One region of the Vreelandella sp. 162(4c) genome, then DNA from elsewhere that is predicted to be linked to it. Evidence: predicted binding sites of a transcription regulator. Region 1 holds the regulator's gene; each other region holds the start of a gene.

Evidence for each region. The regulator FNR, encoded in region 1, switches genes on or off when oxygen is low (the NO sensors DNR and NnrR bind a similar motif). The targets are predictions, from matches to a motif close to TTGATNTANATCAA.
Region 2: the regulator FNR is predicted to act here: its motif matches at 6,935-6,948, upstream of AC4EYZ_RS04155 (DUF2933 domain-containing protein).
Region 3: the regulator FNR is predicted to act here: its motif matches at 7,955-7,968, upstream of dsrO (sulfate reduction electron transfer complex DsrMKJOP subunit DsrO).

Annotation. Positions count from the first base shown of each region.
Region 1 is NZ_CM176981.1:3,866,907-3,877,053, forward strand. Features, by position in the region: gene AC4EYZ_RS17690 (DUF294 nucleotidyltransferase-like domain-containing protein) at 124-1,971, shown strand; gene AC4EYZ_RS17695 (3'-5' exonuclease family protein) at 1,977-2,630, shown strand; gene ttcA (tRNA 2-thiocytidine(32) synthetase TtcA) at 2,893-3,813, shown strand; gene fnr (fumarate/nitrate reduction transcriptional regulator Fnr) at 3,806-4,552, opposite strand; gene hemN (oxygen-independent coproporphyrinogen III oxidase) at 4,637-6,070, opposite strand; gene AC4EYZ_RS17715 (sulfite exporter TauE/SafE family protein) at 6,149-6,841, opposite strand; gene ccoS (cbb3-type cytochrome oxidase assembly protein CcoS) at 6,838-7,083, opposite strand; gene AC4EYZ_RS17725 (heavy metal translocating P-type ATPase) at 7,080-9,539, opposite strand; gene AC4EYZ_RS17730 (FixH family protein) at 9,536-10,069, opposite strand; gene ccoG (cytochrome c oxidase accessory protein CcoG) at 10,076-10,147, opposite strand, start outside.
Region 2 is NZ_CM176981.1:922,280-932,426, forward strand. Features, by position in the region: gene AC4EYZ_RS04105 (protein-disulfide reductase DsbD N-terminal domain-containing protein) at 1-488, shown strand, start outside; partial or broken gene AC4EYZ_RS04110 (sulfite exporter TauE/SafE family protein) at 489-1,224, shown strand; gene AC4EYZ_RS04115 (MerR family transcriptional regulator) at 1,221-1,646, opposite strand; gene AC4EYZ_RS04120 (hypothetical protein) at 1,892-2,128, shown strand; gene AC4EYZ_RS04125 (DUF411 domain-containing protein) at 2,229-2,669, shown strand; gene AC4EYZ_RS04130 (TlpA family protein disulfide reductase) at 2,684-3,232, shown strand; gene AC4EYZ_RS04135 (hypothetical protein) at 3,245-3,628, shown strand; gene AC4EYZ_RS04140 (cytochrome c biogenesis CcdA family protein) at 3,644-4,387, shown strand; gene AC4EYZ_RS04145 (WD40/YVTN/BNR-like repeat-containing protein) at 4,411-5,277, shown strand; gene AC4EYZ_RS04150 (c-type cytochrome) at 5,330-5,740, shown strand; gene AC4EYZ_RS04155 (DUF2933 domain-containing protein) at 7,111-7,287, shown strand; gene AC4EYZ_RS04160 (hypothetical protein) at 7,328-7,672, shown strand; gene AC4EYZ_RS04165 (APC family permease) at 7,893-9,230, shown strand; gene AC4EYZ_RS04170 (hypothetical protein) at 9,258-9,716, shown strand; gene AC4EYZ_RS04175 (heavy metal translocating P-type ATPase) at 9,709-10,147, shown strand, end outside.
Region 3 is NZ_CM176981.1:162,627-172,773, forward strand. Features, by position in the region: gene AC4EYZ_RS00750 (ATP-binding protein) at 1-41, opposite strand, end outside; gene AC4EYZ_RS00755 (response regulator) at 38-715, opposite strand; gene AC4EYZ_RS00760 (L,D-transpeptidase family protein) at 1,005-1,910, shown strand; gene AC4EYZ_RS00765 (molybdopterin dinucleotide binding domain-containing protein) at 2,794-5,889, opposite strand; gene nrfD (NrfD/PsrC family molybdoenzyme membrane anchor subunit) at 5,882-7,111, opposite strand; gene dsrO (sulfate reduction electron transfer complex DsrMKJOP subunit DsrO) at 7,095-7,871, opposite strand; partial or broken gene AC4EYZ_RS00780 (IS5 family transposase) at 8,164-8,915, opposite strand; gene AC4EYZ_RS00785 (YgaP family membrane protein) at 9,017-9,091, opposite strand; gene AC4EYZ_RS00790 (MBL fold metallo-hydrolase) at 9,300-10,147, shown strand, end outside.

The DNA.
Region 1 (10,147 bases):
GTGTGGGCCAATTTATGTGGGCCAGTATCGAGTCACGACGTTTATTTATTTTTGCTTATGTCTGCTAGCGCGCCTTAAGACACAACCCGGTTAGTCGCAGCCCGTTTAATGAGGTTATACCCCATGGTCGATGTGGATCTATCCCAACTGCCGTTTACGCTCCTTGACGATGAGGGGCGTGACCACATTCGTCGTGGCATTGACCTGGCCTATTTTGATCGTGACGAAATCATTTTAGAGACTGGCCAAGCGGGTGAGTTCGTTTATCTGATCCATAAAGGCGAAGTGGCGGAAATCGATCCTACATTGCCCTCATCTACCGCGCGTATTGGTCACTACACGGCAGGGGACCTGTTTGGCGCGATCAGTATTCTCAACGGTAAAAGCCGCTACCGCTTTAAGGCTGAACAGGAGTGCCTGTGTTACCTAATGCCTAAAGCACTGTTTCAGCAGCTGTGTCGCCACTATCCTGATTTCAGCAGTTTTTTTCGCCAATCGCTGACCCATAAGGCGCGCCTGATGACCGAAAAGCGCGCCGAAGGTGGCGTCACCATGGCAGGCTTTATGCTGGCCAAGGTAAGCGAGTGCATGCGTGCGCCACTGCTGATGGCAGCGACGACCGATATCGCTAGCGCTGTAAAACAGCTCAACGAAAGTCACGCCGACAGCCTGCTGGTGTCGACCCAGGACGACACCCTCGGCATGGTGACCAAAACCGATCTGCTCAACGCCTTAGTGCTAAAGGGCAGCGCGGTAACATCATCAGTGGATAAGATCGCCCATTTTAACTTGGTGACCGTCGCACCGGATCAGTACTTATTTGAAGTATTGGTGCTGATGACCCGCCATAAAGTGGCGCGGGTGGTAGTGATGGAGCAAAACGTCTTGAAAGGCGTTGTAGAGCTCACCGACGTGCTTAGCTACTTCTCAAGCCGCAGCTATGTGGTGAGCCTGCAGATCGAGCAGGCGACCAACTTAGAGGCGCTTTCAGCTGCCAGTCAGCGCACCCCGGAGCTGGTCAAAGCGCTGATGGCCCAGGGCGTTAAGCTGCGCTTTGCGATGGATCTGCTTGCGGCACTAAACGGCCGTATTATTAGCAAGGCCTGGGAGTTCACTGTCGATAAGCGCTATCACGAGCAGAGCTGCATGATGGTGATGGGCAGCGAAGGGCGCGGTGAGCAGATTCTAAAAACGGATCAGGATAACGGCTTGATTCTTGCCGATGAAACCCAGTGGCCTGATCTTGCCAGCCATATGCAAACGCTCACCGATACCCTGATTCAGCTTGGTTACCCGCCGTGCCCCGGCAACATTATGGTGTCTAACCCCGAGTGGGTGGCCACGGTATCCCAATGGAAAGGTAATATTGCCAAGTGGGCCAGGGAGCGTGATGGCGATAGCCTGATGAAGCTGGCCATTATGCTCGATGCTCATGGCGTGGCGGGCAACCCGAGCTTGCTTGAGAGCGTGCGCGATGAGCTGTTTGAACGCTGCTCGGGCGATGAGCTGCTGCTTTCCTATTTTGCCCGCACGGCGCTGCGCTTTTCGACGCCGCTGACGCTGTTTGGTTCGCTGAAAAAGCCTCAGCACGGTATCGATATCAAGAAAGGCGGTATTTTCCCTATCGTGCACGGTGTCCGCACCATGGCGCTTGAGCGGCGCATCAAAGCCACCTCGACGTTTGATCGCTTGGATGCCCTGGTTACTGACGGTCGGTTGGATCGCCGTTTTTCCGATGACCTGGGCGAAGCGTTGGCGCTCTTTTCTGAGCTGTGCCTCAAGCAGCAGCTAAGTACGCTGGAAACTTCTGCGGATGCGAAAGAAACTAACGCCCAAAGCAGCAGACGCGCTAACCGTGTCGTGGTGCAGAACCTCTCTTCCCTGGAGCGCGACCTACTGCGCGAAGCGATGCATATTGTCAAAGACTTTAAGCAGCGGCTTTCCCACCGTTACCATTTGGAGTATTCGTGAGCGGAATGCGGCTGTTAGATCGACATGTGACGCTATTTAGCGGCTCGCTGCGCACCTTGTTAAGGCGTGAAAGTGACCGGCGTCGTTGTGCAGACTCCCCCTATGCCTGGCTGTTTCAGCCCTATATGGGCGAAGAGCTGGTGGCGCTCGCCTGCACCGCAACGCCCACGCAATCATCACCTGTGATCAGCGTGGCGGCAGTGGTGCTAAGCCATCAGCAGGTGCATACCAGCCGCGCTTTTGTGATCACCCTTGGCAGCGCGAAGCAGCCCGCGAGCGCAACGCTGCGCCGTCATCACTTGCTGTGCGAGGCGGGGGAGATACTGCCACCAAACAGTGATAACTTGAGCGCGCTAGTAGAATTTATCGGCAATCGGCCCATCGTTGGCTGGCAGTTAGAGAAGCGCATTGGAGCATTGAATGCACTACTCAGTAAGCGGCTGAATTTTGCCCTGCCCAACGCCCAGGTCGATGTGGCAAAACTGCATCAGCGCCAACTGCGCCGTTTGCACCCGGAGGTCGAAGCGCCCAGCAGCTTCGCCCAGGCGTTGGCATGCTGGCAAGTACCCGTCATGGGCATGCAGAGTGTGCTTGGAGAGGCCACCGCCAGCGCACTGCTGTATATGCGCTTGCAGCGTATTATGGCGCAGGTGGCATAGTAGTCTCTTTCGTTGTGGCGAGGACAGCTTTCCGCGAGGGCGCTGTGAACCCTTCCCTGGGCGCTACTTTTGTCATCCATGACAAAAGACCCTCGCTCCAAGCTGCCCTCGCACCGAGGTATGGTGCAGCGGTCAAAATAGTCACTTCCAATTGCGATATCTTGTGTGGCTACGTCTGATTAGTTGGGTCAGGCGGTGAGTGTTGTTAGAATAGTTATTACTTTTTTCTCTCACGCCTTCTACCCTCGGCAGTGCTTATACCATGCAAACTCTTGATCACTTTGATCCTGCTCACCTTGATACGGTTGGAGCCACCCCAGCTGACGCTGAGCACGACCAGCCTGAGCTGGCTGATGCGAAGCAGAAGCGTGAATTTAACAAGCTGCAAAAGCGTCTGCGCCGAGAAGTGGGCAATGCGATCATTGATTACCAAATGATCAATGAAGGTGATCGCGTAATGGTCTGCCTCTCCGGTGGAAAGGACAGCTACACGATGCTGGAGATTTTGCGCAATTTGCAGCGCAATGCGCCGGTCAATTTTTCGCTGGTAGCGGTCAATCTGGATCAAAAACAGCCGGGTTTTCCCGAGCACGTATTGCCTGCGTATCTGGATAAGCAGGGCGTGGAGTACCACATTGTCGAGCGCGATACTTACTCGGTGGTAAAAGAGAAAACCCCGGAAGGTAAAACCACCTGCGCGCTTTGTTCACGGCTGCGGCGCGGCTCGTTGTATGGCTTTGCCGAAGAGATTGGCGCCAATAAGATAGCCCTGGGCCATCACCGGGAAGATATTCTCGAAACACTGTTTCTCAATATGTTCTTTGGCGGCAACCTGAAAGCGATGCCGCCAAAGCTGCTATCCGATGATGGGAAGAATATCGTTATTCGGCCGTTGGCCTACTGCAAAGAGGCTGATATCGCCGAGTTTTCGCGGCTGATGGCGTTTCCGATTATTCCCTGCAACCTGTGCGGTTCACAGCCTAATATGCAGCGTCAGGTGGTCAAAGAGATGCTCGCCGAGTGGGACAAAAAGTTTCCTGGCCGCCTGGAGAGCATGTTCAAGGCTGTCACCAACATTGCCCCTTCCCAGTTGGCCGACCGCAGCCTGTTCGATTTTGAAGGCCTTGAGGCCAAGCAAGCAGAGCTACTGGCGGGGCGTATCCAAGCCTTTAACGTCAGCTAACTGTTTGCTCTTCCTCTTCGGCGAGGGTAATCAAGCGCGGCATATCGAGAATGTTGACCTCTCGCCCGGAGACCGCCACCACACTCTGCTGCTGAAAGCGGCTTAGTATGCGGCTGACCGTTTCCACCGCTAAGCCCAGGTAGTTGCCGATATCAGCCCTGGGCATTGAGAGGCGAAAGCTGTAAGGCGAGTAGCCCCGGCGACGAAAACGATCCGAGAGGGTAATCAAAAAACTTGCCAGCCGCTGATCGGCGGTTTTACGCGAAAGTAGCCGCATCATACGCCGGTCATCGCGCAACTCTTTGCTCATGCTACGATAAAGCTGGCCACGCAGTTCGGGTAGCTCCTCCGAGAGTAAGTCCAGGCGGTCAAAAGGAATCTCGCAGACGGTGGTCGTTTCCAGGGCGATAACGCTACCGGGGTAATGCTCTTCGTCAATGCCATCCAACCCCACCAATTCACTGGGCAGGTAGAAATTGGTCAACTGCTCGCTGCCGTTACCTTCGGCGGTGATCTGTTTCAAACTGCCCGAACGGACTGCGTAAACGCTGGTAAAGGTGTCGCCCTGACGAAACAGCGGTTCGCCTTTTTTCAGCGGCGCGCGACGACGAATAATGGCGTCAAACTGCCCCACGTCGTCCAGCTCAAGGGCAAGTGGCAGGCACAGTGAGCTCAAACTGCAGGTTTGGCAGCGAGCTTCATGGAGTAGCGAGCGCCGACGGCTCATGGGTTCCAACATGCTTTGCTCCTTGAGAGGGTCCCGCTTATCAATTAGAAAATCCTTACTTATTATAGTCGCTTTAGCATGCCTGCAATAAGGTGATTAAACAATCTTAGAATACTGTTGTCCCGTTTGCCCGGAAAGATGGGTATCAAACGCCATTGCTATATGGCGAATCAGCAGTCGACCCATTGGCGTTGCGTTAAGCTGGTCGCCGCTGCGTGCCAGCAGGCCATCTTGCTCGGCGCTTTGCAGGCGCTCAAGCGCAGGCGCAAAGTAGCGGGGGGCATCAATGTTCCAGCGCTGGCTAACGGCGGTCAGATCAATGCCCATATCGCACATCAGCCGCTCAATCACATCCCGGCGGATCAGGTCGTCATCACTTAAGCGTATGCCACGCACGGTGGCAAGCTGCCCCTGATCCAGCGCCGCTTCGTAGCGGGCCAGATCGCTAGGATTCTGCGCATAGACGTCATCAATACGGGAAATCGCCGATACGCCAAGCCCGATTAAGTCGCACTGAGCATGGCTGGAGTAGCCCTGGAAGTTGCGCTGCAGCGAGCCTTCGCGCTGGGCAATAGCCAGGCTATCGTCAGGGCGGGCAAAGTGATCCATACCGATATGCACATAGCCAGCTGCGGTGAGCATTTCGATGGTGGTGCGCAGAATCGCTAGCTTCTCTTCTCCGCCTGGCAAGTCATCGACATTAATGCGCCGCTGCGGGGCAAAACGCTCGGGCATATGCGCGTAATTAAACACAGAAAGGCGCGCCGGGTTGAGCTCGATCACCTGGCGTAGGGTGTTGGCAAAGCTCTTTTCAGTCTGAAATGGCAAGCCATAAATTAGGTCGAGATTGAGCGAGCGAAAGCCCAGGCGATGCGCCTCCTCCATCAGCGTTTCGGTAAGTACCCGAGGCTGAATACGGTTAATCGCTTTCTGCACCAGCGGGCTTAAATCCTGCACGCCCAGGCTGATGCGATTAAAGCCGAGGGATTCGAGATGGCGCAGCGTAAACACATCCGCTTCGCGAGGATCTATTTCAATTGCGTAATCGCGATCAGCAGACGATGAAAGACCAAAACGTGCATCCAGTCGATCAATCAGGTCGCCCATCTGGTTCAAACTGAGAAATGTCGGCGTGCCGCCGCCCCAATGCAACTGCTCCACCGGTCGTGATGTATCCAAGTGGCGTGCGGTCAGCACCATTTCACGGTCAAGCCGGGCTATATAGGGCTCGGCAAGGGCAGTGTTTTTGGTAGCGATTTTATTACACGCGCAGTAGAAGCAGATCTTGCGGCAGAAGGGCACATGAACGTACAGAGAGAGCGGACGCTTACTGGCATTGCTACGCTCCAATGCCTGGGTCAGGTCGCCAGGGGTAAATTGGTCGTGAAACGACAGCGCCGTGGGGTAGGAGGTGTAGCGTGGGCCGTTGGTGTCGTAGCGACGCAGTAACGCTTCGTCCCACACCGGCTGCATAGGGGCTGCGGCAGCAGCGGGTGCAAGAGGCAAGGCAGCAGGGGTATGAACGGGCATGAAGGGGCGCTCCGACGTTAGGAAATGCCGCTAGCCTAACCCGTGGTTAGGAGGTAAATGTTGAGCCACGTCATGCTATTAGAGGTTGTGTACCGAAAGCGTCCACAGTTGCCACAGTGCAAAAGCGATAATTGTCAGCGCTGCCACGCTGCGGGTCGCGGGGTGACGTATCAAATGGCTGAGCTGGCGGGCAGCCAGGCCAGTGGCAAGCAGCGCAGGTAGGGTGCCAAGCCCAAAGGCGCCCATGAGTAGAGCGCCCTGAAGCGGGTCGGCAATCGCTAAGCTCCAGGCCAACATGGAGTAGACCAACCCGCAGGGGAGCCAGCCCCAGAGCGCTCCCAGGGCGAAGGCTTGGGGAATATGCACTACGGGCATCAAGCGACGCCCCACGGGTTCGATAAGGCGCCATAGTCGCCGGCCAACGGCCTCCACTTTGAGCAGCCCTTTCCACCAGTTGGCGATATACAGTGCCATTAAGATCAGCATCAGTGCGGCAAATACCTGGAGTAGCAGGCGTGCCGTAGCAGAAAGGGAAAACAGCGTGCCTAGCAGTGCCACCAGCGCGCCTGCGCTCATATAGCTAACAATGCGGCCTGTGTTGTAGCTGAGCAGCAGGCCTCCCATGCGCGCCGGATGACGCATGCTGGGGGGGACTGCAAAGGTGAGCGCGCTCATAATGCCGCCACACATACCAATGCAGTGGGCGCCGCCCATCAAGCCAAACACAAACGCCGCCATTAGCGGCGGCAGATCAAGCCCCGTTGGATTCATGGCCGAGACTCTTGGTCGTCGGGTGTGTCTGCCGCTGATGGTTCGGAAGATTTTTGCTTTGCCTGCTGATGCTGGCGGCGCTGCTCAGGGCTAAGGTCGTTTTCATCCTCATCAAATAGAATGCGGTGCGCTGGGCCTTCTAGGTCATCGAACTGATCATTTTTCACCGCCCAGAAAAACGCCCAGACGGCGAGGCCCAGCAAAATCAGGGAAAGCGGGATCAGCAGATAAAGAATCGTCATGCGGCCACCGGTGTTGAAGTGTCGAGCGTTGGCGCGGGCTGAGGTCGCCAGCGCGACAGTCGCAGGGCATTACCCACCACTACTAGCGAGCTAAGCGACATTCCAATTGCGGCTAGCCAGGGCGGCACCAGACCCATTGCCGCCAGCGGCAGCGCCGAAAAGTTGTAGCACACTGACCAAATCATGTTCTGGCGCATGATACGCCGGGTGGCGCGGGAAATCTCGATGGCCTCAAAAATCCGCATCAGACGTGGGCTGAGCAGCACTGCGTCGGCGCGGGTGCGGGCTAGATCCGTTGCGCCATTCATGGCAATCGCCACATCGGCACCGGCTAACACCGGCACGTCGTTAATGCCGTCACCAATCATCGCCACGGTTTCGCCTGCGGCTTGAAGCTCTTTCATCCGGGCCAGCTTGCCTTCTGGGCTGGTGCCCGCATGCCAGATGGCAATATTGAGCTGATCGGCCAGGCTTTCCACTGCATCCTCGGTGTCACCAGATAGCAGCTCCACGCTTAAGCCCAGAGCCTGGAGGGCTTTGATCGTGGCGGCAGCGTCGTCGCGAACGCCATCGTGCAGGCCAAACCAGGCGCGGGGTGCACCGTTTTCACTAAGCAGCAGCCATTGGCCTTTGGCAGGCGCCGTTATGACGTCATCCAAGGCGCTATCCATTGCAAATTCGGGCTTGCCCAACCGCCAACGAGCGCCATTTAGGCTCCCTTCGAGCCCTTGCCCGGTGTGGCTGTGAATATCTTTGGCTTGCAGGGTAGCCTCTCGGAACGGCCGAAAGGCGCGGGCGATAGGGTGTTCCGAGTGGGCTTCAAGGGCGGCGGCAATGGCCCGTGCATGCTCGGCGGTTAATTCACCAAAGGGCTGGGTTTGGGTAAGGTGCATTTCGCCACGGGTCAGGGTGCCGGTTTTATCAAAAATCACCCGGGTAACGTTAGAGAGCGTCTCCATGGCATCGGCGCGGGTGATCAAGACGCCGCGCTTTCGCAGTTGGCCATGACCAGCTGCCAGTGCCGCGGGAGTGGCCAGCGCCAGCGCGCAGGGGCAGGTCACCACCAGCACCGAAAGTAGCACCCAGAGCATCCTCGAGGGGTCGATAAACCACCAGGCGATAGTCACGCAGGCTGTGACTACTAGCAGGCGCAGCACGAATAGGTGCGCCATACGCGCAGCCATCTGGGCTAGCCGCGGGCGGCTGGCAAAGGCACGGTCGGTAAGATCGACGATACCCGCTACACGGGCATCGCGCCCTGCGTGGGTAACCCTTATCACCAGCGGGTTTTCCATGTTTTGGCTACCGCCGGTAATGCGGTCGCCCACTCGGCGGGTTACTGGTAGGTATTCGCCGGTCAGCATTGATTCGTCCAGGCTCGATTCACCCTCCTCGATGATGCCATCGGCAGGCACGCCATGGCCGGGCTTGATCAATACGCGATCGCCGGGAGTGAGTTCGCTGGCGGGCAGAATGCGCTCGCTGCCGTCACTTTCCAGCCGTGTGGCCGAAATCGGCAGCACGCCGCTCAGCGCATTGCCGCTATGCCCGCTGCGGCGCCTGGCGCGACTCTCCACGTAGCGGCCAAACAGCAAAAAGAAGGTGAACATGGTCACCGAGTCAAAATAGACCTCGCCCACGTCAAGCAGCACCGCATAGCTGCTGGCAAGATACGCCCCGCCGATTGCCAGTGACACCGGCACATCCATGCCCAGTACGCCGGTGCGCAGGTCGCGCAGGGCGTTGCGGAAAAACGGCTGGGCGGAGAAAAACACCACTGGCGTGGCCAGGGCAAAGGAGAGCCAGTGGAACAGTGCGTAGAAGTCGTCGCTGATTTCACCGGGGCCGGAGACATAGATCGGGATCGAGAACATCATCACCTGCATCATGCCGACGGCGGCAATAATCAGCCGACGTACGTTCATGCGCTCTTCATGCTGCAGGCGCGCCTGGGCCTGGTCTGGCTCGTAGGGCTGGGCCTCGTAGCCAATCGCGGCCAGTTCGGCCAGCAGTTGCGAAAGCTTCAGCTGCTGAGGATCCCAGCTCACCCGCAGGCGGTGGTGAGTTAAGTTCACTGCGCTGGTGGCAATTCCCGTTAAGGCATTCAGGCGGTGCTCGATCAGCCAGGCGCAGGCAGCACAGGTAATGCCTTCGATGGCGAGGGTCGCTTTGACGTTGCCCTCATCGCCGTCGGGGTGAACAAACTGTGCCTGAAGTCCGGGGTCGTCAAACACCGACCAGGTATCGGCTTTGGCAGCCTGATGTTCATCAGGGCGTTCGGGCAGTTCGGTACGGTAGCGGTAGTAGCTTTCAAGGCCCCCATCCACGATGGCATGGGCCACCGCTTCGCAGCCAGGGCAGCAGAGCGGATGGGCATGATCATCAAGGGTAATCGACCAGGGAGCCCCAGCAGGCACCGGGTTACCACAGTGATAGCAGGGCGCGGCGTTGCTCATTCGCTTGCTTTGCGTCCTCCCGGCAGTAGTGTGACGCTGTCTTCATCGGGGAATGTGGCTTCACCGGTAAGGCGCCAATCGGCATTTTCCAGCGCGGGCTGAATCTGCAGATACCAGCGGTAACGCAGGTTGTCAGGGCCTTGTGTGATATAGCGGCCGTCACGGACATGCTCAAGTACGAAGGATTGATCACGATCATCTTCGGTAGGGAAGATAAAATCCAAATAGAGTTTGTCGGGACGCGCATCGCCGCTTAAATCAATCACAATATCGCTGGTAAGCGGATCAAGGCGTAAATCTGCGCTTAGGTTTAACTCTCTGGCACGGTCTTGCTTGGCAAGCACCATATTGATGGCTTTGCCATGCTTGTAATAATCCTCCTGAACAACCATGCCATCGAAGCTTTTAACCGACATAACGGCAAAGGTAATACTAAACATAATGGATGAGAGCAGAATGCCGATTAAAAACCACGGCCAAAACTGCTTATACCAAGGCGTTACCTTATCGCCAGAGGGTAGGGATGACATAGTTGCTTATCTCCTAATATTGCCCAGGAAGCTGGTTTCGCGCTCGATACGAATATCCGCATCCTGTTGAGCCTGCAG
Region 2 (10,147 bases), 2.5 Mb from region 1:
CGGCACGTGAAGAGATGTTTGAGGTTGGTGACAAAAGTTCCCCCTTTAACCGTTCGCCCCAACGTGACTTTCTACCGGCTAAAGAAGCCTTCCGAACCACCGCCTGGCGAGACGATGATCGAGTTTATATCGGCTTCACCGCCGCCGAAAATTACTACCTTCACCGGCATCAGTTCGCGATTGAGAGTCTCTCTCAAGATATCAATTTCGGTGAGTTGGCTTTGCCTCCTGGCGAGCCAATGTCGCACGCGTCTTTAGGGAACATTAACGTTTTCTACGATCAGGTGTTGGTGAGTGCGCCCATCGAGGCGAGCGACACCGTTACCGGGCCGCTGGCCATCATGGTGACCTTTCAGGGCTGTTCCGACCAAGGACTCTGCTATCCACCCGAACAGGTCGAACTCGTATCACCGTACGGTTCGCCTCCGGCGGCCTTCACCATCAGCCCCTCCCGTGATACGGCGGGTAGCTCCAAAGGTGCCCCTTAAATGAATCCCGCCGACATGAGCCTGCCGCCGCTGGCGGCGGCCTTCGTCTTCGGCTTGCTGGGAGGCGCGCACTGTATCGGCATGTGTGGCGGCATCATGAGTGCCCTGACCTTTGCTGTGCCCCCCAGCATGCGACAGCCGAGGCGTTTAGCAGGTCTGTTGCTCGGCTATAATTTAGGTCGTATCAGCAGCTACATGATCGCTGGTGCCTTGGTGGCCCTGCTCGGTTCCGTGCTCAACCATGCACTGGACAGCTTCGCCCTGGTGTTGCGTATCCTGGCGGCGGTCATGTTGATACTAATGGCACTGTATATCGCCAACTGGTGGAAGGGCTTGCTACGTATCGAGGCACTGGGGCGCGTCCTGTGGCGCCGCATCGAACCAATAGGCCGTCGCTTGATGCCTGTTGTAAAAGTACCCCAAGCATTCGCACTTGGCTCGCTATGGGGCTGGATGCCCTGTGGGCTAATCTATTCGATGCTGGCCTGGAGTCTTGCTGTAGCCGAGCCATTGCGTGCCGCCGCGATGATGGGGGCCCTTTGGGCTCGGCACCTTGCCTGCCGTCCTAGCGACCGGAGTGGCAGCGCGCCGTGTCTCAATATGGATACGTAGCCCCGCGACTCGTACGCTAGCAGCGCTGCTGATTATTACGTTTGCCGTCTGGCAACTCTGGCATCTGCAATCCATGATAGGGATGATGGATACGCACAGTGCCATGACTTCGCCGCATCACTAATGATTACTTCGCGAATCATTAGCCTCGAAAACTAATTTACCTGTCCCAAGCGATTCGATTAGTTCCTTCAGACTGAAGCTTTCAGTCATCTTGTCTTGGTTCATGTTATCTAACCATCGCTCTATCACCTGGAGTTCTTGGGTCCGCAAGTTCAGACGTCGCCTTTGAGTGGCGAGTGGTACTGGTTCATTAAACTCTACGGTGCCTTGATCCGCCCAAGATAATATTTGTTTGATCTCTGGAAGACTAACGCCCAGCGAACGCAGGCAGTCGATAAAACGTAGGCGCCCCAAGGACTCTATATCGTAGAGTTGATAACCGTTGCGCGGGTCGCGGTGCGGTTGCAACAACCCTTCCCTTGTATAGTGACGTACTGTTTCTGCCGTTACCCCTCCCGTCTGAGCCAGCTCGGAAACTCGCATTGGCTTACCCTCATTTGTTTACTCGTAGCCAGCTTACAACCGCCAGGCTGCCCAAAGGTCAAGTCTTCAATTGAGCGTTTATGGCAAACCTTTCGGTTGTACATCGAAATTTAAAATGAGGCCTTGACCTTAAAGTCTGCTTTAAGGATATCTTACAAAAGCACCTCTGCCACAAGGTAAAAACCGTAATCAAGTCCTACCACCAGCTCGTTTGGCAGAGTGATTCACACACGGAGGAGAGTGTCATGCGTAAACGTAATACTGCGATCCTGTTTACCGCCATTGTTGCTGCCAGTAGCTTCGGAGCTAGCTCGCTTCTTGCCCAAGAAGAGAATCAGCAGGAGCCGATGGAGGGCAATGACATGCATAGCAATATGATGCAAGAAGGTGGTATGCACGACATGATGGGCGATATGAAATCCGTGATGGAAAAATGTAACGCCATGATGGAAAACATGCAGCATGAGAACGACGACGCTTGAAACGACTCGGATGGGGTTGCTTGTACGCAAGCAACCTTTTTCTTATGCGGGCAGCGTCAATGAGACCTTCCGCCCTGTTAACTAACCGGACACTCAATATATGAAACATTGGCAAGCGTTAGCTGTTACGTCTTTGCTGGCTTTTCCCGTATCGGGATTGGCGGCTGATATATCAGCGACCCTCTACAAAAATCCCAATTGCGGGTGTTGTGCCGAATATGCCAAATATTTGGAACAAAACGGCTTCGACGTGGAGACGGTCGACACCCATGATCTAGTGGAAATGAAAGCCGAGTATAACGTCCCTGAAGAACTGCATGGCTGCCATACCACGGTCGTAGGAGACTATCTCTTCGAAGGGCATGTGCCTGTTGAGAGTGTGACCCAAGTGCTTGATGAAAAGCCCTCTATCATAGGGCTGAGTGTGCCGGGAATGCCGCTTGGCTCACCGGGCATGTCGGGAGAAAAACGCGGCCCGCTCGAGGTCTATGCCATAGCCTCGCAACCGACCGATAGCCCCGACATTTACGCGACTCACTAAGGGATAGTGTGGCGATGAAACTACCCATCCTGGCAGGATATCTCGTAGCCGTATTTCTGATGACTGCCACATCCCTTGCCATGGCCGCCCCGTCAGAAAGCTCAGGGCCACAAGGGTTTCTTCTCTGGGCCACCCCCAACGACGTATCGGAAATCAGTTTCGAGGATAGCGGCGGCACCCCTTTAACGTTGGCTGACTTTGAAGGAAAACTGATTTTACTCAACATCTGGGCAACATGGTGTGGGCCTTGTCGAGAGGAAATGCCCACTTTAGATGCCCTCCAGGCTGAGCTTGGCAGCGATAATTTTGAAGTGGTCGCCTTATCGATCGACCGTAAGGGGATCGAGATTGTTAATGAATTTTATCAAGAGATAGGCATTGAGCATCTGGCTCCCTATATAGATAAAACCGGGATGGCTAGTGCAGATCTTGGGGCTGTAGGTATTCCCACGACGCTGCTACTTGACCGCCAAGGCAAAGAAATTGGGCGCCTCGTGGGGGAAGCCGAGTGGAACACTCAAGACATGATCGACTTTCTTACCGAAATGATTGCAACCAGATAATGAGGTAGCACCATGAGTTGTTGTGACGACAAAACCCAACAGAGCAAACAAAAATCGGGGCTACAAGGCCTGTTGACAGGGCCTCGCGGCCTGATGTTGCTGGGTGGCGTGGCAGTGGCTGGCGGCCTTGCTTTTGGCTGGGATAACCTGGTCTTGCTCGGCATCGCGCCTATTCTATTGAGCCTATTGCCATGTCTCATTATGTGCGGATTAGGCCTATGCATAATGAAGTGCAAAGACAAAAAAGGTGAAGCGACCGAGCAAAGCGACGCTACCAATGTTCAGGCCCAGGTAGAAGACGCTTCAGAAGTGAATGCCGACACAGCGCCCACCACTCACCAAATAGTAGATCAAAGCGAGTCAATCAAGCAGTCCTCGTCAAAATTCCAAGCCTAGCATAGGTAAAGGATAATGCTTGAAGTAGCCAATATAGGACTTGCCACTGCCTTTCTGGCAGGCCTGATCTCGTTTATTTCGCCCTGTGTTTTGCCACTTGTGCCTGGCTATCTTTCATTCATGACCGGCCGCTCGCTCGGACAACTACAGGAAGCGGATAGACGAGAGCGTCTTCGGGTATTAACCCAGTCAATGTGGTTCGTGCTCGGTTTTTCAACCGTTTTTTTGATGCTGGGAGCCAGTGCCACAGCCATTGGTCGTCTGCTGTTGGTGTATCGCCAAGAAGCAAACCTAGTCGGTGGCCTTATCGTCATCCTGTTTGGTGCCTTCATGACCGGGCTCATGCCGTGGCGCTGGTTTCAGCAAGAATGGCGGTTTATGGGTCGACTGAAGGACGTCGGCGGAAGCCGCAGTGCGGCTTATCTGCTTGGTTTAGCGTTTGCATTTGGCTGGACCCCCTGCATTGGCCCGATTTTGGGTGCCATTCTTACCGTCAGCGCTTCCACGGCCAACGCCTGGAGCGGCATGGCGTTGCTCGGCGTTTATTCTTTGGGTCTGGGTGTGCCCTTCATGCTGAGTGCTATTTCGCTCGATCGCTTCATAAAGCACCAGAAATTCCTGCGTCGCTGGGGGCATTTCATACATATAGCGGCTGGGTTGATCATGATTCTGATGGGTAGCTTAATGATCACAGGCAAACTATCCGAGCTGTCATATTGGTTATTGCGTACTTTCCCTGCCCTAGGTGTTATCGGCTAATCGTTATTTAAGGAAATATTGAAATGCACATGATCGTGAGTCGTTTTTTACGTGTCTTCTTACTGACAGGCTTGGCCGCAGTCAGCTTTGGCAGCGCCATTACGGCCTTGGCAACTGAAGAAGGGTTGCTTGCACTGCAATATGACGTAACAGGCAAACGACTGTTTAAAATTGAGGCTAACCAACTATTCCAGCGTGCCGATGAAGGCATGACCTGGAATGCGATTCCCTTGCCCGAAGACGTGAATGAAGGCCAGTTGCGCGCGGTATCGGTCCCCTCCACTGATCCGCAAGCGCTCTATATCGCAGGCCCCTCAATCGGGGTGCAGCGTAGCACCGACAATGGAGAAACCTGGCAAGAGCTTAGCGCTAACCTACCTAGCCGAGAGGTTACTGCGCTAGCTGTACATCGCCGTCAGAACGAAACACTTTATGCGGTAATTGAAGAAGACGGCATCTACCAAAGCGAGGATGCTGGCACCACCTGGAAAAAAATGGACAGTGGTCCTTCACAAAAGATTAACCGACTCGTCCACTCTGACATGGAAGGCAGCATGCAGACCGGCTGGCTCTACGGGGTATCGGACGATGCGGTGCGTCTATCGATGGACTGCTTTTGCGGTTGGAGACCGACCGGAGCACTTGATGCTGGCAGCGTCTATGATGTGGCTTATAGCCTTGGCAACCCAAAGCGAGTCTATGTGGTTACACAGCAAGGACTATGGCGTAGTGAAACGGGTGGTCAAGAGTGGCAACAAGTAGCTGGTGACGGCACAGAGCTCGTTGCACTCACACTCTCCGCCAAAGACACTCTCTATGGTTTAAACCAGAAAGGGGAACTTCTACACAGTGAAGACGAAGGCCAATCCTGGACTTATCCCGATGCGTAAGCACTGTTTTTTCACTGCCTCATGGCTGACGCTAATGGTTGTGGGGCACGCCATGGCTGAGGACCGTCCTTTTTCAAGCGATACTCCTCAGCTGGAAGACGGAAAAAGAGTTTACCGACAATACTGTGCTAGTTGCCACGGTACACAAGGCGAAGGCATGCCCAACTGGGAAGAGCAAAATGCTCTAGGCGAGTTACCTGCTCCACCACATGGGCCAGAGGGCCATACCTGGAAACACTCTGATGCCATGCTCTACCGAATTATTGCCGAGGGTTGGCGCGACCCCTGGAATAAAACCGATAGGCTAACGATGCCAGCGTATCAGGAAGTTTTGGCTCCCAGCGAGATACGAGATGTGGTGAATTATCTCAAGATATTATGGACACAAGAGCAAAGGCGTCACCAAGCAGACGAAAGTATTGAGAACCCCTTTCCAATACAAACTGGAATACCCCCAGAGTAAATAATAGTGTCTATGCCCTATAACAAATTTTCTTAGTCACCTTATGGGTCACCACACTGTTAGCTACCGTCTCAACCGCCCACTTGTGTTATTAAGTAGAAAACAACCTCTTGGTCCTTTTAACTCCGACAAACCTGCTCCCGGCGAATGCTAGCCCTTACTTAGAAAACCAACTTCGCATTGTCAGCGAATAAATATACACTTTAGCGAATCTCAAATGTTTATGTTGAGACATGGAAGTTAACAAATTTCATATAAAATAAACTTATTACCTAACGACTGAGGCGCCTTCAGGCTTAGTAAGATTGACTGGCTCACTTCACAATAAAGTTTTCGTCGCGCCACATATTTGATCTGAAGGCTGTGGAAGGGAGTTAGATTATTATGTTAGGTAAGCAATATAGTGTTAATAAACAACTAAGAGGTTCATAACGGTGACAACGACCCACTCCAGCGCTCGCGCTTATGGTTGCAAACAGGAGAGTACATATGTCCGTTTGGCTTGTAGATCGTTGACCTGCTCGTGCACATGGGCCTTAGGTGAACGTAAACCTGCTGACTTCGCGATAAGAGATTGACGCGTTTACAGAGCAGGAACATGTCGATACGATTTCCCAGGGATATCTGGGCTATGAACGTATTGGCGGCTATGAAGAGCTTCATGAGCACCTGGGAGTTAGCGTTTCAGACCCTAATGCGACCACCTATCGCCCTGTGCTGGCAATTTTTGCCACTGCGTTACTCATCGATTTTTCTGCCAGTTGGGAGGTTCAGTGCATAATATTCACTGCACGCGTGCTAGAGTATGCCGTAGCCACAGCGATCATACCCCCGGGTCTGCAAAAGCTGCAGGGCGTAGCGAGCTTTAGCGCCATGTTTCTCAACTATGACCTGCACGCCCAGCGCCAAGTCCCCTTCAGTTACGTTTACCTTCACGCCTAGATACTTCCGAAGCTACTAATTGCTGGCCGATACGCTTATCTGGCTGGCTGCGCCACTGGCGCTATTCGTTGGCACCGTGTGACAGGTTCTGTCTTTAAAGCGATATACCTCGATAAACGTGAGCTCAAGTGCGCCTGTGTCGGCAACAGTAATACCCATTAAGCTTTGTATCGCTCACCGAAAACCTAATGATGATGGGAATGAGGCTATGGATACCGCTTGGGTAATTATCGCCTACTTTTTGCGAGGCGCTTGATCAGGATCATATTTCCCTCCGATGCTGTTCAGGTTGCGTTCAGACAAATCATCCATGCTGTTATTGGGGTTATTTATTTGATTTTTCCCAAACCAACGGCCTTAACTGCTGTTGGCTCTTTGGGCGAGTTACTGAGGTGATTATGAGTAACAGTACAAGTAGTCGTTTGCTGATGTTGTGGGTGCCACTTGCTGGGTTTGTCATTTGGGCGGGATACCTGATTGGAACCGAGCACCGTCTCCACCTATTTCAGTTCTTACCTTTCCTCTTTTTGGCAGCATGCCCACTGATGCATATTTTCATGCATAAACACCACGGCGGTCATAAGGACAAAATAGACAAGGACTGAACCACTCTATATATACATGTACGCGCCTGGGAGAAAGACCATGAAAACGACACAACAAGAGCACCGCTTGGGTGTTTCCAAAAACACACTGGTGACTCGGAATTTAAAAATCAAGCCTAGTAAATCCAAACGCATTGAAGAAGCGCTGTCAGATATCGACCGACTCTATGGAATGGATAAGGTGGTCTACAACGAGAAAAACCGAAATATCAGCCTTGCTTACGATGCGCTGAGGCTCTGCATCGATGACGTTGAAAAAATTCTCAAGCTCCATGACATACAGGTCAGCGCTGATCGGTGGAACCGCTTTAAGAAGGAGTATTACCGTTTCGTCGATCAGAACGTTAAAGACAACGCTAAACAGGAACCTTGGAGCTGTCATTAATAGTCATAACGGCTACATGACACAACCAGGAGCAAGACTAGCTAGTTTAGGGTAAGAGCTGCTTGCCTGTGGCCTCGCAAAATCAGACCTTCCGTTAGTCATTTGCCATGTGGCTGCACATAGGTTCTATATTTAATTTATATAGCATCAAAAAACACCGCACAGGAGTCCTCGGCAGTTATTGCTGCTGTGGTTGCCGTTAATACAAGGAGTCGCTTTCATGGTTGGGCAGGATAGAACGCCACAATATAAAGAAAACAGTCTTTCGTTGGTCGGTGCCGTTGCATTAGGCACCGGCGTGATGATTGGGGCCGGTATTTTTGCGCTAACCGGCCAAATGGCCGAAATGACTGGTCGGCTATTTCCTCTAGCCTTTCTGGCCGCTGCCGTCATTGTCTCTTTCAGCGCTTATTCTTACGTTAAAATGTCCAATACCTTCCCATCAGCAGGTGGGATTGGCATGTATTTACAGAAAGCGTATGGCCCGACGCTTCCCACCGCCTTTCATGCCCTCCTGATGTATTTTTCCATGGTGATCGCACAGAGTTTTTTGGCGAGAACGTTTGGTTCCTACACGCTTGAGTTGTTTGACCTGGGGGATCGTTCACTATTTGTGCCCCTACTCGGGGTTGGTTTACTGCTAATAGCCTTTTTGATCAATTTATCCGCCAACCGCTTGATCGAGACCGTCGCCTCGGTGCTCGGATTTATCAAAATAGGTGGCATTATAGTGTTTGGTATTGTCGGCGTGTTTATTGCCGACTCCATCGAAATGGGTGCTGGCAACGATGCACCTACGCCTACGATAACGGGCTTTTTAGGTGCTACGGCGCTCGGCATACTGGCATTTAAAGGCTTCACGACGATTACCAATAGTGGTTCGGAGCTTAAAGATCCTAAGCGGAATCTTGGCAAAGCTATCACGATCTCGATTGCGCTATGCGTGGTGATCTATGCCCTTGTCGGTTTTGCCGTTGCCAGCAACCTATCTTTGCCTGAAATTATCGAAACCCAAGACTACTCCCTGGCCGCCGCTGCCCGTCCCGCACTGGGTGAAGCGGCAGTTGCGTTTACCGTCATTCTCGCCATGTTGGCAACGGCGGGCGGTATCATCGCCAGCGTCTTTGCCGTTTCACGCATGCTCGCCATGCTGACAGAAATGAAGCTGGTTCCTCACCGCCATTTCCACATGCCCGGCAGTGTACAAAAGCATACACTGGTGTACACCATCGTATTTGGCTTAGTGCTCACCGCTTTTTTTGACCTGAGCCGCATCGCAGCATTAGGCATCATTTTCTACCTGATCATGGATATGGCCATCCACTGGGGTGTGCTTCGTCATCTCAAGGACAGAGTGGGGGCTAATCCTGTTATTCCTAGCATTGCCATACTACTAGATGCTGTCGTGTTAATCGGCTTTTTATGGGTAAAAGCCATCTCGGACCCCATGGTGCTCATCGTTGCTGGCGTAGTAATGGCTACTCTTTTACTCGGCGAATGGATTTTCCTATCCAAACGCGACGCTTCAAACGATAGCGAGCACTCTCACACTCATTAACGTTAATAGCGTTATAGGAGGTACCAAATGGACGTTAGAACCTTTGGTGAATTGATCGATTGGACCCGTCAGTTACACGAGCATCTTGCAGCTTGCCTTGCTCATTGCGCCGATATACACGAAGAAGAGCGCGCTCGCATGTTGCTCAATTACTTAGCTGCACAGGAAGCGGAAATGCAGCGCGTTGTGGCGCGCTTTGAACAGACTGCTGACGCGAAAGCATTAAAAACCTACGTTTATGACTATTTGGAGCATAAACCTATCCGTACGCATCGTACCTGCGATGCGCCCTATTCCACGCTAAGTGTTGACGACATTTGCCGAGAGGTTTTTGATTTCCATGAACAAACGATAAACCTTTATCGAACCCTCGTTGGCAAAGCGGAAATTCCTGAGGCTAAAGAGCTCTTAGATTCCCTTTTAGCACTTGAAGAGCACGAAGCCATGCGCCTTGTTCGCCAAACGGGGAGAATGAACGATGTCTGAAGACCATAACGAGACAAAGGTGAAAGACCCTGTTTGTGGCATGGACGTTGATCCCCATACCTCCCGCCACCGTGCCGATCACGCGGGTAAGACTTGGTACTTCTGCTCAGAAAAGTGTCAGGAAAAGTTTATTGCCAAGCCTGATGCGTATCTTGAGCCAAGCAAACAGTCACAAGCGTCAGTACCCTCGGGGTCTATTTATACTTGCCCGATGCACCCAGAAGTTCGACGAGAAGGCCCAGGCGACTGTCCAATCTGTGGCATGGCGCTGGAACCTGAGACCGTCTCTGCTGACACCGGCCCTTCGGACGAACTCAAGGACATGACCAGGCGTTTCTGGATCGGCCTAGTACTGACCCTCCCCGTGTTTGCCCTAGAAATGGGTGGCCACGTGTTTGGCCTTATGCATTTTATTTCCCAGCAAACCTCTA
Region 3 (10,147 bases), 1.8 Mb from region 1:
GTAATTCCAAGTGTAGCAACCAGACGTAAGCGCAGATTCATGAGGTCGCATCACTGTTGTATTTGCCAAGTCGATAACCCAAACCTCTCACGGTTTCGATCACGTTGCGTCCCAGCTTGCGACGCAGTTGGTAGATGTGCACATTAAGCGCATTACTTTCGATCTCATCATCAATACCGTAAAGGCAGTCCTTCAATTGATCGGCGCTCAGAATTCGCCCGCGAGCTCGAATTAATGCTTCCAGCAGCATTAACTCGCGTCGCAACAGGACGACGGGTTCTCCATCCAACGTGACGCTACGTGTGACGGGGTCTAATGCCAGGCTGCCGTGACGAATGGCGTGATCCACTTGCCCTGCCGTACGGCGTAATAACGATTGGAGCCGGGCTGTTAACTCGTCAAGATCAAACGGCTTGATCAAATAGTCGTCTGCGCCTCCCTGAAGGCCCTCGACGCGGCTCGCTACCGCATCTCGAGCCGTTAGCATCAGCACTGGCGTCGCCACGCTCGCATGACGCCAATGCTTCAATAACGTCAAACCATCTCCATCGGGCAATCGACGGTCGAGAATAACAGCATCGTAGTTAATGGTGGCTAGCGCGCCTTTCGCAGTATCCAAGGTGGTGACGGTATCAACCACAAAGCCGCTCAGTGCCAATCCTGCTTCGACGCCAGCCGCTACCGGGGCATCATCCTCGACCAGTAATACCCGCATACTTACTCCTCAAGGTCATAGAAAATGGTTTCTATCAGCAGTATGCCATTAGGGGATGAAGTTAATATGAGGCAGCCCCATTTTGCAGCCGATAGATCGAAACCATCCAAACCAACAACTAAACAGCATTATGTAATGCCAAAAGCCGCCATTATCCACATCCACGCTTCATTTACAGTTAATGTTCATCATGCCTAATGAGCTTTTGGTCGTATAGTGAGTAACGTTTCTTATGAACTCTTGCTTTGTAAAACCTGCAGTCAGTGGTCGACTGCTTCGCTGCGTATTCATGGTGGCATTGTGGCTTGTTTCATTTTCGGCTTTTGGCGAGACCTCACGGCCACTAGGACATTATCTATTGCCTGAAACCGGCAATATCGTGGGTGAGGCCTATACCGTTCAAGTAGAGAACGAAGAGGATACCTTGCTCGATATTGCTCACGCACACGGTGTCGGATATGAGGAAATTCGACGGGCCAATCCCGACACTAGTCTTTGGGTTCCTGGGAAAGGAACGCAGGTTCAGATTCCGGGGCAACACATACTGCCGGATGTAGAGCGTAAAGGAGTGGTTATCAATATCGCGGAGCTGCGGCTTTACTACTATCCCGAGGTGCAAGATGGAGAAACACCTCGCGTCGAAACCTACCCCATTGGCATCGGCCGCGATGGATTCGATACACCATTGGGGATTACCAAAACCACCATGCGCCTTGAGGACCCCGCTTGGTATCCTCCCGAATCCGTTCGTCAGGAAGCGGCTGAACGCGGCGACCCACCGCCTGACGTTGTTCCGCCAGGGCCCGACAATCCCCTCGGTCAGCACGCCATCTTATTGGATATTCCTGGTTATTTAATTCATGGCACGAACCAACCAGATGGCATTGGCATGCGCGCCAGTCGAGGTTGTATCCGTATGCACCCCGACGATATTAAAGCCGTATTTGAGCAAATACCCAACGGTACCCAGGTCAATATTATCGATGAGCCGATCAAGCTTGGCTGGGACGCCGACCACTTGCTGTACTTGCAGGCATTTACTTCGCGTAATGAACAAGAAACGAGCATAAGCGACTTGCTGAATATCGTTAACAAAGCTGACGAACTGCCGGAACAAAAGCGCTCAAACATTGATTATGAAGTGATGCAGAAAGCGCTTAAAAGAGGTAGTGGACGTATAGAGCCGCTAATTTAACCCACTTTTTAGTAAATTTTAGCGGTTGTTATGGGTTCAATGTGGCCAAGTGCTTTCATAAGTGATGCCGTCACGTCCGTCGCAGGGTTTACTGTATCCTGGGATTCCCCTGCCATCCATACAAGGCATCATTTACAGCGTTCTTCAGGAATAAATGGGGCATTCAAAGGGAATAAAGTATGGTGGTAAGCAGCGAGAAACTCTTTGCAGAGTGTTAGTTAAAATTAGGCTTTAAGACAGATCATCGCGTGTAATTTCAACTTTGCTAAATGCATTAAGCACGGAGGCCTCACAAGGTACACTCTCATTGTTTGATTTAGGATGTTTGAAAGGATCGGCAAGCTCTAGGCTATGGCTAGTCAATTTTTGAACGACACCTTGGACGAGCCGAACGCTCCAAAGTCCTAGAGAAGTCACAGTACCAGCCCAGCACTGTAACCAGCTCGCTGACTATTCGTGCTGGCTGCTTATGGGAGTCTGGGCTGGATGAGCCGTGTACTTAAAGATGGTTCCCTATCTAGGGCATTTAGGCTCCACCACTTTTGGACCTTTGAACCTCGTCATCTGATGACACAAGATCATGCCTGTGGCTACGGCCTAATAGGCCAACAATTCCTCCGAGCACCCACTCATGAATGAATATAACGACCATATCGCCAGCAATTAGCAGATAAGTGACAGTTAAAATGTTGCGTTTCTAGTCAAGTTGATAAGTGTCCGAACCAGGCAGAGAAAAAATACTGAGTTAACTATAAACCGTTGGCCAGTTTTAATTGACCACTACAGCCTTAGCGGACACCCTTAGAAGCTCATGAGGGCGTCCTTGTTTTTTTCATTCCAAATTTGCAAAGCTAGCTGTATATATTCTATTGCTCTGCATTGGTTAGACTCGTCTAACTTTTACTGGTAAGCCTTGGCGCACGCTGGCCCCACTGATTGGCTCTAGCCAAGTGCCATCTACTTTCCGTGTGGGGTCTTGAAAGCCTAGGTCATTAATATTGATACCTGCACGCATCCAGGGCATATCCGGCTGGGATACCCCGTCGATGACATGTGGCGTGGCACCTAAATCCTTGTGGCCATAGCCGTGCTCAATGCCCAGGGCGCCAGGTATTACGCTTTCACTGACTAGTGCCAATCCCACAACGCTTCCGCCAGGGCTTTCTATGCGAATGGTATCACCGTGCTGGATACCAAAGCGCTCGGCGTCTTGGCGGTGCATTTGTATCGGGTTATAAGGCTTGATCATACGTAGCCGCTCACTCCCAATGGCGTAAGAGTTCATCAGATTGGATTTGAACGAGAAGGCTAGCAGCGGCCACTCCTGCTCAGAAAATATCTCGCGCATAGGTTGCTTGTTCGCCATCTGAGGCAGCTTATGGCAGGGGACGCCGCTATTGGGCAGGCCATTAGTGGTATCAATACTGGTGCCTACCGATTCGTTGTAAACACACAGCGTTTGCTTCCACTGGTATTTCAATTTTTCACCGATGAAGTGCTCGCTGGCATCTTCAAAGCGTCCACCCCGGGCATAGAGATAGGCAACTCTAGCGCGTTCATCAGATTTTAGCGTTCTTGCGATTTTAGGCAGCAGTGGGGCAATGCCTCCATGAGCAATATCAGCGTCATCTGCTTCTGGCAGTGGCTCTTCTTGAAAAGCGATATTGGCCGCGGCTCGCAGGTAGTAATCCTCAGCGCGATTGAGCGGGTGCAGATTTCCTTGGGCATCGGGAATTGCGTTGTCGCCAAAGCCGGGCAGACCCAGGCGCTTGGCCACGGCAATAAAGAAGCTGTCCATTGACACCGGTTCTCCCTCGGCGGTTTTTTGCTGGCGTGGCTCAACTACGGGCCAGCAGGCGGTGGTTAGTTTGCCGAGGGTGCCTTTCCACGCGCCAGTAAACCCCCACACCTCGTACATCACGGAATCAGGCACGATGTAGTCGGCGTAGCGGTTGGTTTCATTGATAAAGCCATCCACGGCGACAAAGAGCCCTAGACGCTTAGGGTCCTTCAGCTTGTCGACAATGACGCTTTTCAGACCGGCCTGACCATAAATCGGGTTGGCCATACAGCCAATCACCGCTTTGATGGGGTAAGGATAGCTATCTAGTGCAGAGGGTAGGTGCTCTGTGAGTGTCGGCGGTGCCAACGAGCGCCACGGCGCTCTAGCCGGGTAAGGATTTTCGCCTGCGGCGACTTTGCGCTGATACTCGGAAGACTTTTCGTAGGGGAAGCGCGAGCGGGATAGAAACACCCCCTGAGGTGCGCGCTTACCAGGAAAGTTGGCTAAGTCGTAGCGTGGGCCCTCGCCGGTACCGCTGTAAGTGCCGCCGCCCACGGCGCTGCCACCCTTCATGTTGTAGTTGCCCGCCAGTAAGTTCAGCATTTGCACGCTGAACGCGGCGTAGAAACCGTTACCCGACATCATGCCGCCGTGACAGTTAACAGCGGCTTTTCTGCCATGGCTGGCATAGCGGCTGGCCAATTCAATAATCGTCGCCTTGGGAATGCCACAATGCTCGGCATAGGTGTCTAGGTCGTACTCGTGGGCAGATTCGCTTAGCAACGTCAGGCTGCTTTTGACGGTCACGGTGGTGCCATCGGCAAGCTCAACCGGACGTTCGGCAAAGAGCTCGGCGGTCATCACCTCTTCGCTTAGCGCGAGTTCGCCATTGGCGACTACCATCGGCGAGTCAGCATCGTTATCCGCTTCCGCTAGGCCCAGGTCGCTGGCGCGAAGAAAATAACCTCTGCGGGGGTGTTCATAGGTGTCAATCACCAAATGAGTGGCGTTGGAGTGGGTGGTTTCGCCCGCTGCATTGGCGGCGGCTTGGCCGGGCAGAGCTAGGAAGTCACTAGCATAGCCTTGGTTGTCGAGTAGCCACTGGATGATTGCCATGGCAAAAGCGCTGTCTGTCCCAGGACGAATAGGCACCCAGCGGTTGTTGTCGGCTGCGTGGGAGGTGGCGGCATTGAGCGCTGGGTCGACCACCACGTACTCCAACGTACCGGCTGCACGGGCTTGGGCAATCAAGCGGCCTTGGCGTTTAAACGGGTTGCCCGCTTGGCTGGGCGCACAGCCGATATACATGATGAAGCGTGCGTTTTGGATATCTGGCTTAACGTGGGCGTTGGTGACAATATTGTTCATCACCGCGCCAGATCCCATGCGGAAAGCCAAACCACAGTAAGCGCCATGGTGACCATAATTGCGGGTAGCAAAGGCATTGAGGGTAAAGCGCTTGAGTAGGTCTGAACGCCCGTAGTCAGTGGCTTCCATCACCATTAATTGGTTGGCCTTGGGGCCATATTCAGGGTTGTCAGGGTCAATCAGGGTGTCGTGATCGCGAATATCGCGCAGTCCATCAACGTGGCCTTCGTTAAACAGGTCGCCGCCTTCGCAGATTTCTTCAATTAGCTGCTCAAAGGAGATTTTCTGCCATTGACGGCTACCACGTTCACCTACTCGTTTCAGGCAGTTGTCGACTCGGAAAGGGTTGGTAATTTGGCTCATCATGGCGTTGCCACGGGCGCAGGCGGTGGAGCGGTTTATCTGACCCTGTTCACCATAGGCGCTAACACTACGCAGTGCATCCGCCACCGGTGTACGCATAGGTAAATGGTCGTCGGCGGACAGCGGGTGGTAGGGATTGCCTGATACCCGCAGTACTTCGCCAAGGGTGTCATCGACCCTCACTCTCACGCCGCATCGGGTAGTACAGCCGTAACAAATAGTGAAGGCGACTCGCTGGCCGGGGGTTAAGGTGAGTTCGCCAGTGTCTAAATCGACGCGGTATTCTGGGGTCAGCGAGTTGCCATGAATATTGTGCCTGGGTTTTTCACCCGCGCTACCGGTAATGCCCTTGGCCATTTTTGCCAGTGGGTCGGCATAGCCCACGGCAAAGGTGGCTGCACCACCAGCGGCGGCAGCGCCTTTTAGAAAACGGCGGCGTGACGGGTCTTGAGCAGACTTAGACATGACTAGACGCTCCTTTTTTAGCGGTGAGAGGATGAGTAGAAGCATCTTGGGCAGCGTGGGTTGGCATTGCTATAAGGCCGCCTTGTTGGGCCTGTCGCCAGGGAATAAACAGTTCAATCAGGAGAATAACGGCGAGCCAGAGACCGAAGGTGCCAACAATGCCTAAAATGCCGGAAGAGCCGGCGGGAATACCATAGTGGTGAAATCCGGCACTATTGCGCGCCACATGCTGAACATCCATCAGTACCACCCAGCGAAACATCCAGCCCATGTGTATGGCGACGAGGCCTAGCAACCATGCCCAGGCAAACAGTGCTGGCTGGCTAGAGGTTGGAGCGCCGCTCGGCCCGGGCTGGCGCAGGGTAGGGCGAGTCAATAAAAACAACACGGCGGCAAACAGCGCGATGCCGGTAATGCCTCCCCAGAGGGCAGTGTTGCGCCACGAGGCGCTATGGCGCACGGATTCCAGCGCGGTGGCGACTGAGCCTACGTGGGCATTTACGCCATCTAAAAACCAGCTAAGCGCGATCAATCCTGCTAGCGCACAGGCCACTAGCAGCACATACAGCATCTGTCGTATAGCGGTTTGCGAACAAAGCCCACTAACCCTGTTCAGCACTAACACCAGACCGGAGGCGGCGATAAATCCGGTGGTCGCCAGCATGGGCGGTAGCCACACGGTGTTCCAAAGCGGACGGGCCTTTACGATTGCTAGTTCCGCACCGGTGTAAAGCATAATGCCGCTGGAAAGTCCCAGCGCAGCCAGACCTACCACCGCGACCATTGCTCGTGGCGTTGTGCCTCTGCCCAGTGAAAGCCAGGTGGCTAGCATGCCACCGAGTCCTGGAGTGCCGCACTGTGCCTGCAGCGCGGGCCGCCATGCCAACCAAGCAAGGCCAAGCACGCTAACCAAATAAAGCGGCAGAACAACGCTGCCAATCGACATCCACGAGTGGCTATTGGCGTAAGCGTAGAAGTGCCAGAACCGCAGTGGCTGGTGCAAATCCGCGAGTAACGCAACGGGCGCCACTAGCGTAGTGCTAACGCAAGCGATTAGCGCCAGACGTGCGGTAGGCAGCCAGGTTTTTTTACCGAATACCAGTGCTGGGGCGGCTAGCCATAGGCTGGCGTAGGAAACCGCAATCATAAAAAAGTACTGAACCGCCCACGGGTACCAGGCGATGTCATAGCGCGGTGCCAGTAGCTCAATGGTGGAATTCATAGCCCATCTCCTGACCGTGGGGGTCGAGTACTTCGAGCGCAACGGGCTCGGCCTTAGGACGCGTGGTGAAGCGCTCATCCATGCCTAGGTAGAACACCTGAGGAAGGGTGTTTTTTTCTGGTTGTAGCACCATCAATGCATCGCGATGTTCATGAATCATGCGGCTGATTTGGCTTTGAGGATCGCGCATATCTCCAATCACGCGGGCACCGCCTACGCAGCTCTCAACGCAAGCGGGCAATAGTCCGGCTTCTAGACGATGGGCACAGAAGGTGCACTTGTCGGCGGTTTGAGTGCGTTGGTTAATAAAGCGAGCATCGTAGGGGCAAGCATTGACGCAATAGGCACACCCTACGCAGCGGTCGCTATCGACCACCACAATGCCATCCTGCTGCTGGTAAGTGGCTTCTACAGGGCAGACCGGGACGCAGGGTGGGTTTTCACAGTGGTTACACAGCCGGGGCAGCATAAAGGTGGCTAATTCGCCGCTTTCCTGATGCTGTACTTCATACTGGGAGACCGTGGTGCGAAACTGTCCCAGCGGTGCAGCGTTTTCGATATGACACGACACCGTACAGGCTTGGCAGCCGATGCACTGGCGTAAGTCGATAAGCATACCGTAGCGTTTAGTTGGGTCGCCTTCGCGGCGGGCAGGTTGCTGATTAATGCCAGCTTGGGCAAGGCTTGAAAACGGCATCAGCGCAGCGCCTGCACTTAAGCGTGCCATTTGACCCAAGAGCGAGCGACGTATTGCGTCCATAGCGCCTCCTTGGCGAATTAAACGGCATTCGCAGGGCGAATGTCGGAATACCCTTAGATTACGCCTTTGCTCAAGGTAGAAAGTTGATACGTGTCAATGTGTTATGATATATCGCTTAATGCTCTCTTAATGTTAAATGACTAAGTAGCTGTTCTGTATATGGAATTTCATCTAGCATTAAGTAATTAGCTTGTTACATGGGAATTTTTTAGCGCGCATATGTAAAAAAGCGCTTGCCCCAATAAACATGGCAAGCGCTTTTTCTATGGTTTTGTTTGCTTAGGGCGTGTCCTCATTTCATTTTCAACCAAATGAAGGTGCACGCCAGGTAAACCATGGATTTGAAATTTCGTGCCAGTTTCTCAAAGCGAGTGGCAATGCTGCGAAAGTGTTTCAGCCGAGCAAAGAGGTTTTCTACCAAATGGCGATGCCTGTAGAGAAAGGCGTCAAACTCCGGATTTGGCGTCTTGTTGTTTGATCTTTTGGGGATGATCGGGTTGATGCCCCCTGCCCTGGCATGGTCACGGATGCCCTCTGAATCATAGCCCTTGTCAGCAATGAAGTGGTCGGCTTGATCGACCTTCTTTATGAGGTGCTCTGCAACCGTGGCGTCGTGGACGTTACCCCCAGTGACTTCAAAATCGACCGGATTTCCATGCGCATCGGCGAGCATATGAAGTTTGGTGGTAGCTCCTCCTCGTGATTTTCCAATGGCCCGCTCTTCTCCATGCCGAGCTCCACTCGCATGCTGGTGAGCGCGGAGGTAACTTCCGTCGGCGAATACCCACTCCGCATCAATTTCGCCTCGTAGCTCAAAAAAAATTGCTCCCACAGTCCTTTGGTGGCCCAGCGGTTGAAGCGATTATAGGCCGTTTTCCAGGGGCAAAACTCACTTGGAACATCGCGCTAGGGAGCGCCGGTTCGGAGTTTCCAGAGTATTGCTTCCATCACATTTCGATCATTGGGCCAGCGGTGGCAACCCTTTGCTTTCATGGTGACTTGAAGCTGTTCCCAAATGTCATCGGTCAAAACATATCGTGTCATGGCTGTACTCCCCTTCTGTTAAGAAGAGTCGCATAACCCCACAGAAAATCAATGAGGGACAGCCTTTCTTTCAAAATGAGGACACGCCCTAATAGGCACTATTAAATTTTACATGTATTAATGCCTATTAATTTATAAGCTGGGCAGAAGTTAAATAGCCCGGTGGCTAGCGGCAATCATCTCCAGTAGCGACTCAGTGAAAAGCTTCTTTAATCTTGTCTTCGCGACTTCGAGTTCGTTGAGTCGCTTGGAATCTGGCTAGCTCAACCCAATCAGAGGGGGAGATGTCACTTTTACTTGATGTTTGTATAAACATGTTTCATTGTTTTCTTGTTATTCCAATATGGTCTAGGCTTGTAACTAAAATGGAGAATGAGGAAGAATATGCGTAATTTCCGACACTCACCAGGCAGGCCGGACGTGGCCGGCTTTTACGATCAAAGAACCTCAAGCGTTCAATATATTATCAGTGACCCTGCGACACGGCGCTGTGCCATCCTTGACCCTGTCCTGGACTTTGATGAGAAGTCAGGGACCACTGCAACCCACCATGCTGATGAGTTACTAGATTACGTCGCACGGGAGGGGCTCATCGTTGACTGGATACTCGATACGCATCCACACGCCGACCATTTTTCGGCAGCACAGTATCTTAAGGAAAAGACAGGGGCACCAACGGCTATAGGAGCTTACGTTACGCAAGTGCAAGCGCTATGGAAGGATATATACAACTGGCCCGACTTTCCGGATGACGGCCGACAGTGGGACCACCTTTTTGTAGAGGGCGATACTTTCCACGTGGGCGAGATAGAAGGCCGGATTATGTTCTCGCCCGGCCATACCAAGGCGTCGATCACCTACGTCATCGGCGATGCGGCGTTCGTGCACGACACGCTGTTTCAGCCGGATGGTGGTACGGCCCGTGCCGATTTCCCTGGGGGCAATGCTCACAAACTGTGGGATTCCATTCAGGCCATCCTGGCACTGCCGGACGACACTCGGCTCTTTACCGGTCACGACTACATGCCCGGCGATCGCGAGCCAGAGTGGGAAAGCACGGTGAGTGTCCAGCGCGAAACCAATATTCATCTCCAAGACAGCCCGACAGCGGAAAGCTTCATCGCTTTGCGTAACGAACGTGACGCCAAGCTGCCCATGCCGAAACTGATCCTGCACGCTTTGCAAGTCAATATCCGGGGCGGCGACCTGCCAGAGCCAGAGGATAATGGTCG